DNA from 3 places in the Staphylococcus coagulans genome. Region 3 is predicted to be linked to each of the others. Evidence: riboswitches for the same ligand, from Rfam matches in the RefSeq annotation. Region 3 holds a riboswitch; each other region holds the start of a gene.
The links. Region 3 has a riboswitch for S-adenosylmethionine ahead of KM149_RS09580 (methionine ABC transporter ATP-binding protein). Riboswitches for the same ligand answer to the same signal wherever they lie in the genome.
Positions count from the first base shown of each region.

Region 1: another riboswitch for S-adenosylmethionine. It lies ahead of KM149_RS01600 (O-acetylhomoserine aminocarboxypropyltransferase/cysteine synthase family protein); the one in region 3 lies ahead of KM149_RS09580 (methionine ABC transporter ATP-binding protein).
Region 2: another riboswitch for S-adenosylmethionine. It lies ahead of metX (homoserine O-acetyltransferase MetX); the one in region 3 lies ahead of KM149_RS09580 (methionine ABC transporter ATP-binding protein).

Region 1 covers NZ_CP092966.1:370,351-376,332, reverse strand. The annotation lists gene KM149_RS01610 (sodium:solute symporter family protein) at 1-428, opposite strand, end outside; gene KM149_RS01605 (LLM class flavin-dependent oxidoreductase) at 439-1,818, opposite strand; SAM riboswitch class I at 1,865-1,964, opposite strand; gene KM149_RS01600 (O-acetylhomoserine aminocarboxypropyltransferase/cysteine synthase family protein) at 2,128-3,405, opposite strand; SAM riboswitch class I at 3,469-3,567, opposite strand; gene nrdG (anaerobic ribonucleoside-triphosphate reductase activating protein) at 3,763-4,302, opposite strand; gene nrdD (anaerobic ribonucleoside-triphosphate reductase) at 4,299-5,982, opposite strand, start outside.
Region 2 covers NZ_CP092966.1:43,822-49,803, reverse strand. The annotation lists gene rplI (50S ribosomal protein L9) at 67-513, opposite strand; gene KM149_RS00235 (DHH family phosphoesterase) at 510-2,477, opposite strand; gene KM149_RS00230 (DUF2232 domain-containing protein) at 2,486-3,406, opposite strand; gene metX (homoserine O-acetyltransferase MetX) at 3,610-4,575, opposite strand; SAM riboswitch class I at 4,660-4,758, opposite strand; gene KM149_RS00220 (AzlD domain-containing protein) at 4,809-5,138, opposite strand; gene KM149_RS00215 (AzlC family ABC transporter permease) at 5,135-5,830, opposite strand.
Region 3 covers NZ_CP092966.1:2,015,995-2,021,976, reverse strand. The annotation lists gene KM149_RS09610 (nitroreductase family protein) at 1-508, shown strand, start outside; gene KM149_RS09605 (thioredoxin family protein) at 644-964, opposite strand; gene KM149_RS09600 (arsenate reductase family protein) at 1,262-1,618, shown strand; gene gcvH (glycine cleavage system protein GcvH) at 1,690-2,070, shown strand; gene KM149_RS09590 (toprim domain-containing protein) at 2,149-2,544, shown strand; gene KM149_RS09585 (thioredoxin family protein) at 2,510-2,824, shown strand; SAM riboswitch class I at 2,865-2,975, shown strand; gene KM149_RS09580 (methionine ABC transporter ATP-binding protein) at 3,071-4,099, shown strand; gene KM149_RS09575 (methionine ABC transporter permease) at 4,092-4,787, shown strand; gene KM149_RS09570 (MetQ/NlpA family ABC transporter substrate-binding protein) at 4,813-5,634, shown strand; gene KM149_RS09565 (MetQ/NlpA family ABC transporter substrate-binding protein) at 5,826-5,982, shown strand, end outside.

The DNA.
Region 1 (5,982 bases), 840 kb from region 3:
ACAAGCTGACTTGCGATATAGAAAATATTAAATAATAAGATCATAGCCGTCCCAACACGTAAAATAGGACTGTCATAAAAATCGCCTAACCAATCTGGTAGCGAGAGGGATTGCTGCGTTGTATTTAATGATCTGACTCTTTTAGCGACCATTAAAACACCTGTAGGGCCACCGATAAACATCGCTAAAAACAACCATAAATTATTGAGTCCCCACGCATACGACCATCCCGGATAACCTAGAAAGGTTGCAGCACTTAAATACGTCGCTGCAAAAGACAATCCTAGCGTACGGGGGCCAATCCTTCCAAAGCCAGTCGCAAAATCTGAAATACTGTTCATCTTTCTAGAACTGACAAAGCCTACCGTAATCATGAACGCCATGAAAACAATAAAACCTATCCATGTATACACTTTAACGTCATTCATAATCATCCCCCTATATCTGTACTAAATTGGCTTTTTTATTTCGTGCAGGATGTGTCGGTTTCACTTTCGTATGGCCTTTGCCAAACATATTTTCACGTAAAGTTTCACCTTCATATTCTGTACGATATATGCCTCTTTTTTGTAATTCAGGAATGATTAAGTCCACAAATTCTTCAAATGTACCTGGTGAATAAGTCTGCGCAATATTAAAACCGTCCGCACCACCTTCATTCACCCATAACTCCAATTGATCAGCAATTTGTGTGGGTGTTCCGATGAATTTAGCCGTCCCATTACCTAGTCCGTGATTTTTCACCGCTTCTCGCAATGTCCATTTTCGATGTGGGTCTTTTGTATATAAATTGAGATTGCCTTGCATCGCTTCTGTCTCGATATTTTCGATATATTCATCTGGATCATATTGAGAAAAATCAATACCCGTATGTCCACTTAACAATGCGACTGAACCTTCATAGCTGACTTCATTTTGAAGCGCTTCATATTTTTCATAAGCCTCTGCTTCAGTTTCACCGATAATAGGTAAAACCATTGGAAAAACAAGTATATCTTCTCCATCACGGCCAAATTGTTGTGCTCTTGTCCGAATGTCTGTGACATATGCCCGTAACGATTCAATAGAGGTGTGTTTTGTAAACACAGCCTCTGCATGCTTTGCAGCAAATATTTTGCCTTTTTCGGAAGCACCTGCTTGAAATAAAACAGGCGTTCTTTGAGGGGAAGGCTCTACAAGATGCGGGCCGGGTATATCGAAAAATGTACCTTTATGATGAATCGCATGAACTTTAGAAGGATCAGCATACGTATCTGTCTCACGCGCTTTAACAACTGCATCGTCCTCCCAACTGTCTTCCCACAGCTGATAGCTCACTTGCAAAAATTCGTCAGCACGGTTGTAACGTAATGCTTTAGGCAAGCGTTCTTTTAAGCCTAAGTTCACTGCTTCGCTTTCTAAATAAGACGTCACAACATTCCAACCTAATCGGCCATTTGTCAGATGATCAAGTGTAGATAATTGACGTGCCAACTTATATGGCTGGGCATAGGTAGTAGAGACAGTAGGTGCAATACCAATATGCTCAGTTACCGCTGCAATGGCAGAAACGAGCGGAATAGGATCATGTGCGGGGAGTTGAACTGCGTGTTTCACTGCGGCGTCATGAGATTGGTTGTAAACACTATAAGTGCCCAACACATCAGCAATAAAAATACCATCAAATAAACCACGTTCTAAAGTTTGAGCAATATCCGTCCAATATTTTAAATTGTGGTGTGTCGCTCCTTTATCTTTTGGATGTTTCCATAAACCTGAAGCATGGGGAGAGGGAGAGTTTTGGACGAATCCGTTAAAATGAATTTGTTTTCGTGTCATGAACATTACCTCCTAAGAAATAGGAAGATAAGGCATAGCTGTAGTTGACTTATCTTCTAGCAATTGTGCTACTGGAATTGGCACAGTGAATTAATCCTGTTGCCGAGATTTCATCGGGCCAGTCCCTCCATCTCTCTTGATAAGACGATGATGTACACTCATGGGGTACTTTTTAATAAGTGAAAGGTAAAACACTGACCGGTAGAATAATCACTTCCTTCACATGGCGGCTTACGCTTTAAAAGCGCTCATGTCAATCTACCAGATCATGAATTTCCATTTATTTTCATTTTGTGCGACGCTTAAAAGTTAAATTTTGGCAAAGCCTTTTTCCAAATCTGCGATAATATCATCGATATGCTCAAGTCCTATCGAAAGACGAATCGTCTCCGGGGCAATACCTGCTGCTGTTTGTTCTGCTTCCGTCAATTGTTGATGTGTCGTGGATGCGGGGTGAATGACAAGTGACTTTGCATCTCCTACATTCGCTAATAAAGAAAATAATTCTAAGCCTTCAATAAACTTTTTACCTGCTTCGTATCCACCTTTAACACCAAAGGTAAAGATGGAACTTGCACCTTTTGGTAAATACTTCTCTTTTAACGCGTAATATTCACTCGTAGGTAAACCAGCATATTTAACCCATGCGACTTTATCATGCTTTTCAAGATATTGTGCAACTTTTTCAGCATTTTCCACATGACGTTCTAATCGTAATGAAAGTGTCTCTAAGCCTTGCGTTAGTAAAAATGCATTGAATGGTGAAATCGCTGCCCCTGTATCTCTTAAAATTGTTGTACGAATTTTAAAAGCAAGTGCGGCTTCTCCAAATTTTTCACTGAACACTAAGCCGTGATAAGACGGATCGGGTTCACTTAATCCTGGAAACTTGCCATTATCCCAATTAAAGTTACCTGCATCAACAATAACACCACCCATTGATGTTCCGTGCCCACCAATAAATTTGGTCGCAGAATGAACAACAATGTTCGCGCCATATTCAATTGGACGTAAAAGATAAGGCGTTGCAAATGTATTATCAACAATAAGCGGTATACCTTGAGCTTTTGTAATCGCTGCAAGTGCATCGAAATCCTCAACATTGCCTTCTGGGTTCCCAATGGTTTCTACAAATAATGCCTTCGTATTGTCTTGAATCGCATTTTCTATACTACTGACATCTTTCGTATCTACTAATGTGACATCAATCCCATATTTAGGTAACGTATGTGTGAAAAGCGTATGTGTTCCGCCATATAATGTGGAACTTGCTACAATATGATCACCCTTCTGTGCTACAGCTTGAATCGCATACGTGATGGCTGCCATACCTGAAGCAACTGCTACACCAGCCACACCCCCTTCAAGTTCAGCCACACGTGTTTCAAGCACGTGTGTGGTAGGATTCATCAGTCGTGTGTAAATATTCCCAAGTTCATCTAAGCCGAATAAATTCGCCGCATGTGCCGTATCATCAAAAGTAAAAGATGTCGTTTGATAAATCGGTAAAGCACGTGAATGGCTACTTTCGTCGACTTCTTGTCCTGAGTGCAATTGCAAAGTTTCAAATTTAAAATCACTTGTCATTTGACATTCCCCCTAATAATAAAAAATAAAAGCCTACCTGATAAAGATAGACTTTTACTAGAAGACTTATCTCTCAGGTTAAATCACCTGCAGGAATTAGCACCTAACTGAATAGGTTGCCTGGTTTCAAAGGGCCTGTCCCTCCACCAATCTTGATAAGTATGATTCAATTGTTAAAATGCAAGATGTATCGTGCAAATAGAACGGCCAATACAATAACCGTGCGGGTGTTTTATTGGCTTTTAATGATACCACAAGTCTATCTAACATCCTTAACGATGTCAATACACAAATCCGAATTTTCTTACAAATTGAAAAAATTTGAAAAATGTCTGTTCGTATCAACACGTAGCCTGTTTATTCAATGTAAATCGACTGGCTGATCATTTCGGTTTTAATAAACTGTTGGACATCAATGACACGTTGATTTAATGACCCTTTATAGGGCAAATTAGGTTGATATAATTTTTGAATGAACATGCCGTCTACAATGACATCAACTTGTTTTAATAACGCAGTCCGTTCATCATTCGCAAACCATAAATACTCAAATAAAAAGCCTGTCCAAACCCAAATTGATTTCCGGCTACCGTAGCGTTCTCGAAAAGCATGTACTAATGGGATAACAATATCTAAATTACAAAAAGGTTCGCCCCCTAAAATGCTTAATCCTGAAATATATTCCGGTGCACACGCATCTAACACTTCCGATATCAATGTTTCCGTTGCCCGTTCACCATATCGAAAATTTTGAGCTGCCACATTGTAACAACCTTCGCATAAAAATGGGCAACCTGAAACATAGACACTGCAACGTACACCTTCTCCATCGACGAAGCTTTGGTATTCGATTTTAGCGATATAACCTGCACCCTTTTTTATTTTTTGTGCAATCATGAGGGATTCGCTTTCATATGTTTCACACGTGCGCACATTTCTTTATGACGCCCTTCAATCATTGGCCGTTGCACAGGATTACCTAAATAACCGCATGTCCGTTTAACAACATCGACCGTTTCAGGATTATGGTTTCCGCAATGTGGGCAACTATAACCTTTTTCAGTTGTTTCAAAGTCTCCTTCGAAACCACAGTCATAACAACGATCGATTGGGATATTTGTACCTAAATAGCTCACACGATCGTATGAATAATCCCACACCGCTTCAAGCGCTTTCACATTATGGTCTAATTTAGGGTACTCACAATAATGAATATAACCACCGCTTGCAAAATGAGGATAATCTTTTTCAAAATCTAATTTTTCGAACGGTGTCACGTCTTTTCGTACATCGTAATGAAACGAGTTTTGATAATAACCTTTATCTGTAATATCAGGAATCGAGCCAAACGCCTCATAGTCTAAACGGCAAAATCGATCTGTCAAAGACTCACTTGGTGTGCTATAAATACTAAACCAAATGTCATGCGCTTCAGTCCAACTATATTGATAAGCTTGCATCTTTTTTAAAATTTCAAGTGTAAAAGCTTTCGCATCTGCGTTAGTTTCCCAATTAGGCCCAAAGAACACTGTCGCTGCTTCATAAAGTCCAATGTACCCCATAGAGACAGTCGCACGTTGCTTATTAAATAAAGCGTCCACCGAATCGTTTTCATCAAGACGGTATTTAAAAGCCCCGCGTTTGTATAAAATTGGCGCATTGTTTGGCACCGCTTCTTTCACACGTTCAATACGATAAGCCAATGCATCGTGTAGCACTTGCATCCGTTCATCAAATAAAATCCAAAAACGTTCAATGTCGCCTTCTGATTCAATCGCAATGCGTGGCACATTTAAAGTGACAACACCTAAATTACAACGACCACTATTTTCATATTCACCATTCTCATTTTGCCAAGCCGGTAAAAATGAGCGGCAACCCATAGGTGCTTTAAAATCACCAAGCAACTCTACAGTTTTGTCGTAATTTAAAATATCTGGATACATGCGTTTCATAGAACATTTTAAAGCCAATTGTTTAATGTCATAGTTTGGATCTGACGGTGCCAAATTCGTTCCTTTTTTAATTGAAAAGACAAGTTTTGGGAAAATGGCTGTAATTCGATCTTTACCTAACCCTTTAATTCGTGTTTTTAAAATTGCTGTTTGGACTTTGCGACTAAGTTCATCCGTACCAAGACCAAAGCCTAAAGTCACAAAAGGTGTCTGTCCATTAGATGTATATAATGTATTAATTTCATATTCTAGACTTTCAATCGCATCACTAATATCTTGTGTCACACGTTGATCGACATAAGTTTCAATATGCGCTTCGTCTACAAATTGCTGCGCAATATCACGATGTTTTTGTTCGTTATATTTCGCATATGTACTTAATAATTCGTCAACTCGATCAATCGTGCAACCCCCGTATTGACTGCTCGATACATTCGCAATAATTTGAACGAGTTGTGCGGCTGCTGTTTGTATCGATTTAGGAGATGTGACTTGCGCATTGCCAATTTGAAAGCCTTGCGCCAACATCCCTTTAGCATCGATTAAACAACAATTTGTTAATGGCTGAAATGGATGATAATCTAAATCATGAAAGTGTATTTCCCCTTTTCGATGTGCCTCT
Region 2 (5,982 bases), 510 kb from region 3:
TATGCCGTGATAAAGATATATGATATAAAAAAGCTGGTGACTCTGTCGTCCCAGCTTTTTCTATGCTTATTGCTCTACAGTGTGTACACGAATTGTACCTTCCACTTCTTTATGAAGTTTAACTGGCACATTTGTATATCCTAACGCGTGAATACCTTGAGGTAGATCCATTTTTCGTTTATCTAATTTAATATCATGTTGCGCTTTAAGTGCTTCAGCAATTTGTTTCGTACTGATAGAACCGAATAATTTGCCACCTTCACCTGATTTCGCTTTAACTTCGACTTCAAGTTCACTTAATTTTTCTTTTAAAGCTTTCGCATCTTCAAGTTCTTGTTGCTTGTCTTTTTCGATACGTTTATTCTTTTGATCTAATTGTTTAAGGTTTCCAGGTGTTGCTTCTACTGCATAGCCATTTTTAATTAAGAAGTTGTTCGCGTAACCAACTGGCACCTCTTTAACTTCTCCTTGCTTACCTTTACCTTTAACATCTTGTGTGAAAATTACTTTCATGATTCGTCACTCCTATCCATTTGTTCGTTGATCACATGTTGTAATTTTTCAATGGCTTCCTCTACAGTCACACCTTCAAGTTGTGTTGCTGCATTGGTTAAATGACCACCGCCACCGAGTGCTTCCATCGTCAATTGAACATTGAATTCACCAAGTGAGCGCGCTGACATACCAATTAAGTTTTCCTCGCGTCTTGCTACAACATAGGATGCTTCTACTCCATCTAAACTTAACAGTTCATCCGCTGCCTGTGCAACTGTAACTGGATGATAAATTTTTTGATCCGAGCCATGTGCAATCGCAATGCCATTTTCTTGTAGTTTCACAGTACGAATCAACTCTGAACGATTGATATACGTTTCTATGTCATCTTTTAAGAAATGTTGCGTTAATATCGTGTCTGCACCGTGCGCCCGTAAATAGCTCGCAGCATCGAAAGTACGTGACCCTGTACGCAATGTAAAGTTACGTGTATCGACAATAATACCTGCATACATCACTGTGGATTCGAGTCGCGTCAAACGCTGTTCTGTCGGTTGATACTCGAGTAACTCTGTAACAAGTTCTGCTGTCGAACTTGCGTAAGGTTCCATATAAATAAGTAAAGGATTGGAAATAAAGCTTTCACCACGACGATGGTGGTCAATTACGACTTTACGATTAGCTTTATTTAAAATATTTTCATCAATCACCATCTCTGGTTTATGCGTATCTACGATGACTAAAGTCGTTCTAGACGTCATCATATTCCACGCATCATCAGATGTGATAAAACGTTCTTTTAATTCTGGTTTTTCATCAATTTCATCCATCACACGGCGAAGTGTTGGATCGATGTCGGAATCATTTAACACAATATAGGCATCAAGATTATTCATCATTGCAAAGCGTGTCACACCGATTGCTGCACCGATGGCATCTAAGTCCGGGCGCTTATGACCCATTACAATCACTTTGTCGCCTTCTAATAATATATCTTTTAATGCGTGAGAAATGACGCGCGCTCTTACACGTGTCCGTTTTTCCATCGGGTCAGTCTTACCGCCATAGAAACGAACATTCCCGTTCATATTTTTAATCGCAACTTGATCTCCACCACGACCTAAAGCCAAATCTAGACCAGATTGTGACAATTCTCCAAGGTCAATTAAATTTTCAGAGCCTTCCCCAATACCAATACTGAGTGTCAATTGTGCGCGATAACCCACACTTTTTTCACGAAGCTGGCTCAAAATATCAAATTTCGTATCTTCAATGTCTCGTAAAATACGACGATTCATATAGGCAATAAATTGATCGGAACTGTATCTTTTGAAAAAGACATCGTGTTCCTGTGCCCATCGACTAATCACACGAGTGACCATAGAGTTGATTTCTGAACGTTGTGTATCATTCATATTTTGCGTTAACTCATCATAGTTATCCAAAAACAACGTTGCAATAATTGGCTGTTGATCATCGTAAGCTTGTTGTATTTCAGCTTCTTCAGTTGAATCCAAGAAATACAAAATCCCTTCATCTTCTGAATACTTCACGCGATAATGGTATGCGCCATCTTGCATCTCTATCTCTTTTGCTTTTTCAAGCTGTTTTAAAATATTAGGATAGATTTCATTAATGGGATCCGAAATCACATTGCGATCAAAACGTTCGGTCATAAAAGGGTTGACCCATTCTATCCGATCATTTTCATCCAATACGATTAACCCCATAGGCATCGTTTTGGCAGCTCTATCACTTGCGAGCGACACCTTTCCACTCAAATCATCTAAATAACGATCAAAGCGGCGATACAGCCGTCTAAAAATGAACAAACTGACGATGAGCATCACAAAAACAATGATAGCAGCTATAAAAGCCAAAAAGCGATTAAAGAAAAAGGACACACCTACAATAATCAATGCTGTCATCGTAATTACAAGGAACGGAACAATCAGTGCTTTCTTCATTGAATGACGGTTCATCTTGTTTGTCACCTCTTATCGTTTTTAATCATACTTTTTAAATTTAAACCAAGATCTAATAAACCAATCAAACGTGTCATTGGATAAAAAATAATACCTAACACAATAAAGATGACAGACACAGCAACTGGCATTCGTTTTATTGTCGTAAAGTAATGTATAAAACTTAAACCTTGAATGACTAATAAGAAACCTAATACAATTTGAAAATTAATACCGATACTATTGATTGTTGTGGCAGGTTCTGTTGTCACACTGACCAACAACGCAATGGCGTAAATAATAAATAAAGAACGTTTCATTTGCCATAAATATAATGGACGAAAAACAGGCGTTGCAATTTTAAATTTACGTAAGATTGGAAAGATAATCATCAACGTAACGATCAAATAAATTGCAATCGTAACAACAATCATAGCTGGCAATTGAACTGCCAACTGATGTACAGAGTTATTTAAAACCTCTCTTGCCTGTTGATCTAAATTTTGCATCTCAATCATTTGATTAACGATTTTTTGATAAGGTTCTAATAACACTTGTGCATAAGGTAATTGTTTTAAACCTTGCAAAATCATGATAGCTCCGATTGTAATGATGCTCGTCACAAGTGTTGCGACATACAAAATATGTTCTTTTGAGGCACGTTGTTTAAGCAATTGTGCAATCACTGCACTCAATGCTAATAGAATGATCATAAAGGTCATTACAAACAAGTCACCTGTTAATGTTGAGACTAATATCGTAATTAAAGTAGCCAATCCAAAAGAATGGATGGAACGGTACCATAATATGATTCCTGGTAAGGTTGCAAAACATGCGATAATCACGACTGACCATGGCATAAAATGCAATACTAAAGCCACCGCTAATAAGGCTATTGTGCCGATTAGGGTTTCTTTAGGCTTAATTTTAGAAAACAAAGACGCCACTTCCAAACTAATTTATTCTATAACTTCTATTTTACAAGCTTTGTAATATGAATACAATTTGTGTTGATGAGATGACAAAGCTTTACATCCCCCTCAAACGCAAAGAAAAGCTATATTTTAGCTATTATCCCTAAAATACAGCTTATTGTCTAGTATTTCTAGTTTACGCAATTATAACAAATAGATAACATTATCGTCTAAAGTTAGCGTCGAAAGCGCGAAACTTTTAAGAAATGATATAAATAGGGCGCCCAGTCATTAAAATTAAGCAAAAAGCCATCATGACCAACATTATCAGGCACAAAAAAATGACGATGGTATTTAAAGTGCTTACCAAGTGCAGCAACTTGATCATCGGGGTACAACAAATCATCGGTAAAACCAAGTGTCAGCACTTTTGTATTCAATGATTGATACTCCTTGTCCACATTTTCTCTTCCTCTATAAATATCATGGCTATCCAAGACGTCGAGCAATGTTAAATAACACTGTAAGTCAAATTGTTCTTTAAATTTATCACCTTGATATTTTTGATATGTGACAACTTCGTCAGGAGTAAAACGGGCTTCATAACTTTTAGATGAACGATACGTCAAGAAACCGAGTTGACGCGCAATACTTAACCCTTCTTTACCTGCTAAATGGATGGCTTGTCTCGCAATTTCATTAAATGCACGGCTATACGAAGATGTCTTTGCAGTCGCCGCAAGAATCACTGCTTTTTCCACTTCAAATTTATGACGATAGAGGAGCTCTAGTGCTTGCATACCGCCTAAAGAACCGCCTATGAGTACATTGATCTTACGGAAACCTAAAGCTTCAATTCCTTTTTCAAGCGCACGGGCAATATCGCGCATTGTAAGGTGCTGAGGAAAATTTTGATCTGTAACACGTGAGCTAGAACCGAATGGACTACCAATAACATTAAAAGTAAGAAACTGATAATCATGAAGCGGCATGTAACCACCGTCAATAATCTCACGCCACCACCCTGGATTTTCCTCTGTTCCGTATGTTAAATGATTGCCTGTCAACGCATGACAAACAAGTACTAAAGGTTGACCTGGGTAGCCTACATATTCATATTGAAGCTTTAAATTTTCAATTTTTTCTCCAGATTCAGTCGTAAAAGCGCCTAACTCTAATGTGTCAACTCGATAATTCATCATTTTAGTATGCCCTCCCTCTAAAATTCAAAAAAAGGTTGTATTTCCGCAATAACGGTAATACAACCTTTGTAAGCCTATCTAGTTAACTTATCATCCGCAATGGTTGGTTGTAGCACCGTACTTATCAATAAGTGGTTGCTGAAGCGTCACAGGGCCAAATCCCTCAGCTTCTCTTAATAAGTATAATTTTGTTTTTTATCATACCTCATTCATTATCGACATGCAAACGATTATTAGAATAATCCGGCTATTCTTAATAATGCGACACTTATCATGCCTACAATAACTGTTATTGTTAAACTTCTGAGCCAAAAAGCACTAATGACAGTGGGAATAAGGGCTAAGGCAAAGTTCCAGTTTAATGTATAACCCATCACACCTTTATGTTGCTGGATTAAACCATCCATGACTAAAGCTGTGAAAAGTGTGATTGGAATGAAAGTGAGCCATTTTAAAACTTTATCAGAAAGCTGTACACGAGAAATCATCAAAAGTGGTGTAATACGTAAAAGTAAAGTGACAATTCCCGAACCTATAATCGCCAATAAGATATAAAGCGTCATCGGTCAATCACCATCCCTATTGCCGCAGTGATCGTAGACGCGAATAAAATTGCTAAATAGGAAGACATGACCATACTTAGCGATAGCATCATAACAATGACAATAAGCATCAATAACAAATAAGTACGCATCTTTGACTTGGTGATACCTTCAAATTGTGCAATCGTTAAAAATACAAACATCGCTATAATGGCATAATCTAAACCAAATGCATCTGGATTTTTAAAAAAGTTTCCAAGTAACGCCCCTAAAATAGAGACAAAAATCCAAAATAAGTAGGCTGTTAAATTTAGTCCATACATCCAATTGCGCGTTATGGTAAGATCTTTTGAATGAGGCGTAATGGCCACAGCAAAAGTCTCATCAGTGAGTAGCGCGCCTACCCCCACTCTATGAAGTAAGCTTTCCTGCTTAAAATTATTTGCTAATGTCATACTCAATAGGAACATGCGACTATTTACGATTAACGTTGTCAGTACAATAATCCAAACTGGTGTATGAACAACCATTAAAGCGACAATAATAAACTGAGCAGCTCCGGCATAAACAAGCATCGATAACATTACGATTTCGAGTAAACCAAAACCAGAAGCAACACCGACCACACCAAAGGAAAATCCTATCCCTGCATAGCCTAACAAAGTTGGAATACATTCTTGTACGCCTTGCTTAAAAGTTGTATGCGACACCATGACACATCCCTTCTAAAAAAATTAATCTTATTATAATACAAGATTATCAAATTCTCTATTAGGTTAGTCTAACGTCATAGTGTCCGAAGTCTAACGATTGTATTAAAAAGGCTTAACAAAGGTGCTTAAAAAAATAAAATTTTCAGACTTTT
Region 3 (5,982 bases):
GAAGTTCAAAAGGGATATGTATATTGATGAATCTGCGTTGAAAGAAGCAATATTAGAAGCGGCTGACGCACCTAATCATGGTATGCGCGAACCGTGGCGCGTTGTCTACGTGCCTAAAAATAAATTAGGCGAAATGAGCCGAGAAATATCAAGATATGCATTCCCAAAAGATAAAGAGAAGCAAGAAAGTCATTATGAGGCCGTTACAAATTTGGGAGGATTTTTAGCGCTCATTATGACATGTGATGCGAGACAGAGAGAAGAAAATGAGAACTATTTAGCTATTGGCGCTTTCGCACAAAATCTATTGTTGTTATTGTATGAAAAAGGCATCGGAACATGTTGGAAAACACCGGATTATATTTTTAAACCCAAAATCAGAACCATCTTTGGCGTGGCACCAGATGAAAAACTTGTTGGATTTATTTATTTAACAGATTTAAAAGATGAGGCAGATTTTCCAAAAGTAGAACGCAAAAATAGAGGAATATTAACAGAGTATATTTAGTCCAAAACGTTGTTTGGATTGGATCACCGAAAGCGTTCTATTAAACGCAACTCTAAGTAGATAAGGGATAACATATTTGTGTGCATAGATAAATAGAGGGGCTAGGACATCATCTCGTCCTAGCCCCTCAAATGATTAGCCTAAGCTTTCAGCTAAATAGTTTTCAACTTGTTCAGGTGATTTTGCATTAGCAGAGTGTAAGTGGTGTAATTTTTGGCCATCTTTAAAGATTAAAATACTTGGAATACCCATAACCTCGTATTCTTCCACTGCTTGATCAAGCTCATCACGATCAACAGAATACCAATCATATTGATTGTATTTTTCAATAATTGGATCAATCCACATATCCATCGCTTTACAGTCTGGACACCAACCAGCTTCAAATTTAATAATAACAGGTTGTTCGCTTTGGATGATTTGATTGAATGATTCCATGTTAGTAATGCGTTGCATCTAAAACATCTCCTTTATATCTATTACGTAACGACATTATAACGGATTTCATAGATGAAGTCATCTATGTGATTCATTGATAAACAAAGGCTAAGGTCGTGCATCTCCTAATATTTAACATTTTTGATATAGAGCATAAAGCAATGGAAGCAGATGGCGTCTTGTGAAACCATTCGATATTCCGCCCATCTATATATTCAATATAAAACAATATGGCAATGATTTTTTTGAAAAAAACAAGCATTTTAATTAATAATTTGATATATTAAAATTAATTGGAATAAGGAGGTCAAAGGCATGATCAAATTTTATCATTATCCAAATTGTACAACATGTAAAAAAGCAGCGAAATTTTTATCTGATCATGGGGTGAGCTATGAGCCTATCGATATTGTACAGCACACACCGACAGAAAAAGAGTTTCGTCAAATTATAGAAAAATCAGGCTTGGATATTAAAAAGTTCTTTAATACACATGGCGCAAAATACAGAGCGTTAAATCTTAAAGACAAACTAGAAAATATGAATGAAGACGAAAAAATAAGTTTACTTGCTTCTGATGGCATGTTAGTAAAGCGACCATTAGCAATCTTAGGTGATAAAGTGACAGTCGGCTTTAATGAAGAGGTCTATCGCAATACTTGGCTATCATAAAATAGTTGATAGAACCGTTCCAATATGTCATGATAAAATTGTAATTGTAAACATTATAGGAGGGGATTAACGTGGCAGTGCCAAGCGAATTAAAATATTCTAAAGAACACGAATGGGTAAAAGTTGAAGGTCAAACAGCGACAATTGGAATTACAGATTTTGCGCAAAGCGAATTAGGTGATATTGTCTTTGTAGAGCTTCCAGAAGCAGAAGATGAACTTACTGAAGGTGAAACTTTCGGAAGTGTGGAATCAGTTAAAACTGTTTCTGAATTGTATTCTCCTGTATCAGGAAAAGTCATCGAAGTGAATGAAGGTTTAGAAGACGAACCTGAAGCGGTTAACGAATCACCTTATGAAAAAGCTTGGATGGTAAAAGTTGAATTAAGCGATGAAAGCCAATTAGATGCATTATTAAGTGCAGCTGATTATGAACAAATGATTGGTGAATAATGCCCGCATAAAGACTCCTCGGTAATCTGATTATCAAGGAGTTTTTTGTACTCAAATATTTTTTAGAAGGTGAAGACCATGGCGATGATCAATAAGGTTATTGTTGTAGAAGGTAAATCTGATAAAAAACGTGTTCAAGAGGTGTTGTTAGAACCTGTCGAAATTATATGTACACATGGAACGATGGGAATTGAAAAATTAGACAATATGATTGAATATTTGTATGATAGACAGGTCTACATTTTGGTAGATTCAGATGCGGAAGGTCGAAAAATCCGCAAATGGTTTACAACTTATTTGAGTGAGCGCATCGATATTTTCATCGATACGAATTATAGTGAAGTGGCACGTTGTCCACGCGATTACCTCTCTAATGTATTACAACATTTTGGATTTAAAGTAAAAAAAGATTTTTATGTTAAAGGGAAGTATTCATATCATGAGTGTTTCAGAGCAATTGAACAATATATATAGAAATAAAGATGAAAACGTTCATCTCATATTTGGTTATACACCGATGTGTGGGACATGTAAAATGTCTGAAAGAATGTTAGATATTGCAAATGAGATGACACAATTACCTATTGTGAAAATAGATTTAAATTTTCATCCAGATTGGAGCCAAGCAAATGAAATACAGTCTGTGCCTGTGTTAATGATCATGCATTATGATCAAGAAGTAGAAAGGTTATATGCTTTTCAGTCTGTACCGTACTTGTTAGAAAAAATAAAAAAAGTAATTGACGCATGTTGATTACAATGATAAGATTAATATCAATTAAATAGTCAGAAAACTCTTATCCGGAGTGGTGGAGGGATGTGCCCTATGAAGCCCGGCAACCGTCTAGTATATAGAAATGGTGCCAATTCACATAAAGTAAAAATTTTACTTTTGAAGATGAGAGAAAAGCGATTTGTGTTAATGCTTTCTCTTTCATTTTTTAAAAGAGAAAGCATTTTTTATTTTGCAGATAAGAGGGGAAACACAAGGAGGAACAGTATGATTGAGCTTAAAAACATCGTTAAAAAGTACGAAAGTAAATCAAAATCTGTAACAGCTGTAGATCATGTTGACCTAAAGATAGAGAAGGGTTCAATCTATGGTATTATCGGATTTTCTGGTGCTGGTAAAAGTACTTTAATACGATTATTTAATTATCTAGAAACACCTACATCAGGCGATGTGATTATCGGCGGGGATAACATAGGACAGTTAAGTAAAGCAGATTTACGCAAAAAACGACAAAAAGTCAGTATGATTTTCCAACACTTTAATTTATTGTGGTCAAGAACGGTAATGGATAATATTATTTTCCCACTAGAAATTTCAGGAGTTGCAAAAAGTGAAGCAAAGCAGATAGCATTAGAGCTCGTTGAACGTGTTGGTTTAAAAGGGAGAGAGCATGCGTACCCTTCTGAATTATCAGGTGGTCAAAAACAACGTGTCGGCATTGCGCGCGCACTTGCCAATGATCCAGAAGTATTATTATGTGACGAAGCAACAAGTGCACTTGACCCTCAAACGACAGATGAAATATTAGACTTGCTTTTACAACTTAAAAAGGAAAAGAATTTAACGATTATTATTATTACACATGAGATGCACGTTATTCGTCGGATTTGTGATGAAGTATCTGTAATGGAAAATGGTCGTGTCATTGAGCAAGGTAAAGTTTCTGATATTTTTGAAAATCCACAGCACGCAGTGACACGCCGCTTTGTTCAAGAAGACTTGAAACCGAGTGATGAAAGTGATGAGCTTGTAGCGACATTTCCTCTAGCAAAAGATGATGTTTTGATTAAATTGACTTTTTCTGGCGATAATACAACACGTCCGATATTGTCTCATCTATCGCAAGAATATCATCTTTCAGCCAATATTTTAGAGGGTAATATTAAACAATCAAAAACGGGAACTATAGGCTATTTACTCGTTCACATTCAAGATGTCTCAAAAACAAATTTTGATGAAGTACAAGCGGACTTAGAGTCACAAAATATCGATGTAGAGGTGGTCAGTCATGGGTAAGAGTTTTAGCGAAATACTTCAAGAGATGATAACGATGCCGAATGTACGTTGGCCGGATGTTTGGGTAGCGACATATGAAACGCTATACATGACAATCATCTCAACAGCATTCTCATTTATTTTTGGGCTCATTTTAGGTGTGATTCTGTTTTTAACATCTAAAAGTAAATCTAAAGCAGGACGTATATTTTATAGTATTGTTTCTTTCATTGTGAATTTATTTAGAGCGATACCATTTATCATTTTGATTTTATTGTTAATTCCATTTACAAGTTTACTATTAGGTACAATCAGTGGTCCAACGGGTGCTTTACCTGCTTTAATCATTGGGGCATCTCCTTTCTACGGTCGACTCGTAGAAATTGCGCTTAAAGAGATTGATAAAGGCGTTATTGAAGCGGCGAAATCAATGGGAGCGACAACTTGGACAATCGTATTAAAAGTATTAATACCAGAATCACTACCAGCCTTAATTTCAGGTATTACTGTAACGGCGATTGCTTTAGTAGGATCTACTGCAGTGGCAGGTGTTATCGGTGCTGGTGGTTTAGGTAACTTGGCATACTTAACTGGATTTACGCGAAATCAAAACGACGTTATTTTAGTTTCAACCATTTTAATATTAATTTTGGTATTTATTATTCAATTCTTAGGGGATTGGATAACGAATAAAATAGATAAACGCTAATAATAGTGAAGAGGAGACTGTTTTAATGAAAAGATTTTTATCGATTATTGTTGTTCTTGTTGTTGCAGTTGCTTTAGCCGCATGTGGAAATGGTTCTGATAGTAAAAAAGAAGACAAAAAGATTGTTGTTGGTGCTTCACCTGCGCCACACGCTGAGATCTTAGAAGAAGCAAAGCCATTATTAAAAGATAAAGGTTATGATTTGGAAATTAAAACAATTAACGATTATACAACACCGAACAAGTTGTTAGATGCTGGCGAATTAGATGCAAACTTTTTCCAACACACACCTTATTTAGATACTGAGAAAAAAGACAAAGGTTATAAAATCGAATCTGCTGGTAATGTTCATTTAGAACCTATGGCGGTTTATTCAAAAAAATATAAAAGCTTAAAAGATTTACCAAAAGGAGCAGAAATTTTCGTTTCTAACAACCCAGCTGAACAAGGTCGTTTCTTAAAATTCTTCGTTGATGAAGGTTTAATTAAGATTAAAAAGGGTGTAAAAATCCAAGACGCAACATTTGATGATATTACTGAAAATAAGAAAGACATTAAATTCAACAGTAAACAATCTGCAGAATTCTTACCTAAAACATATCAAAATGGTGAAGGTGATGCGGTCATCATCAATTCAAACTTTGCAATCGAGCAAAAATTAAATCCACAAAAAGATTCTATTGCAGTTGAAAAAGGAAATAATAACCCATATGCAAACTTAATTGCTGTTAAAGAAGGGCATAAGGACGACAAGAAAATTAAAGCTTTAATGGAAGTATTACAATCTAAAGATATTAAAGACTTTATTAAAAAGAAATACGATGGTGCAGTTGAACCAGCGAAATAAATATCTTTGTGAAAACGTGTTTCAAATACTTGAACGCGTGTTAGCGAGATATGTATCAATGATTTGAACTTAATTTAATGCGTAGTACAAACGATTATCGACTATAAGTGTATGAAAGTGAATGTACTACGCATTTTTTATACCTATTCGCACTCAGAATCAAGCTGTTGTTATTTGAAAGGAGCATACATATGAAAAAATTAACGCTATTACTTACATCTATTGCAGTATTCGCACTTGTATTAACGGGCTGTGGACAAGATAAAACGAGTAAAGCAGATGACAAAAAAATAGTTGTCGCAGCAACACCAACACCCCACGGTGAAATTGCTAAAAAAGCTGGCGAAA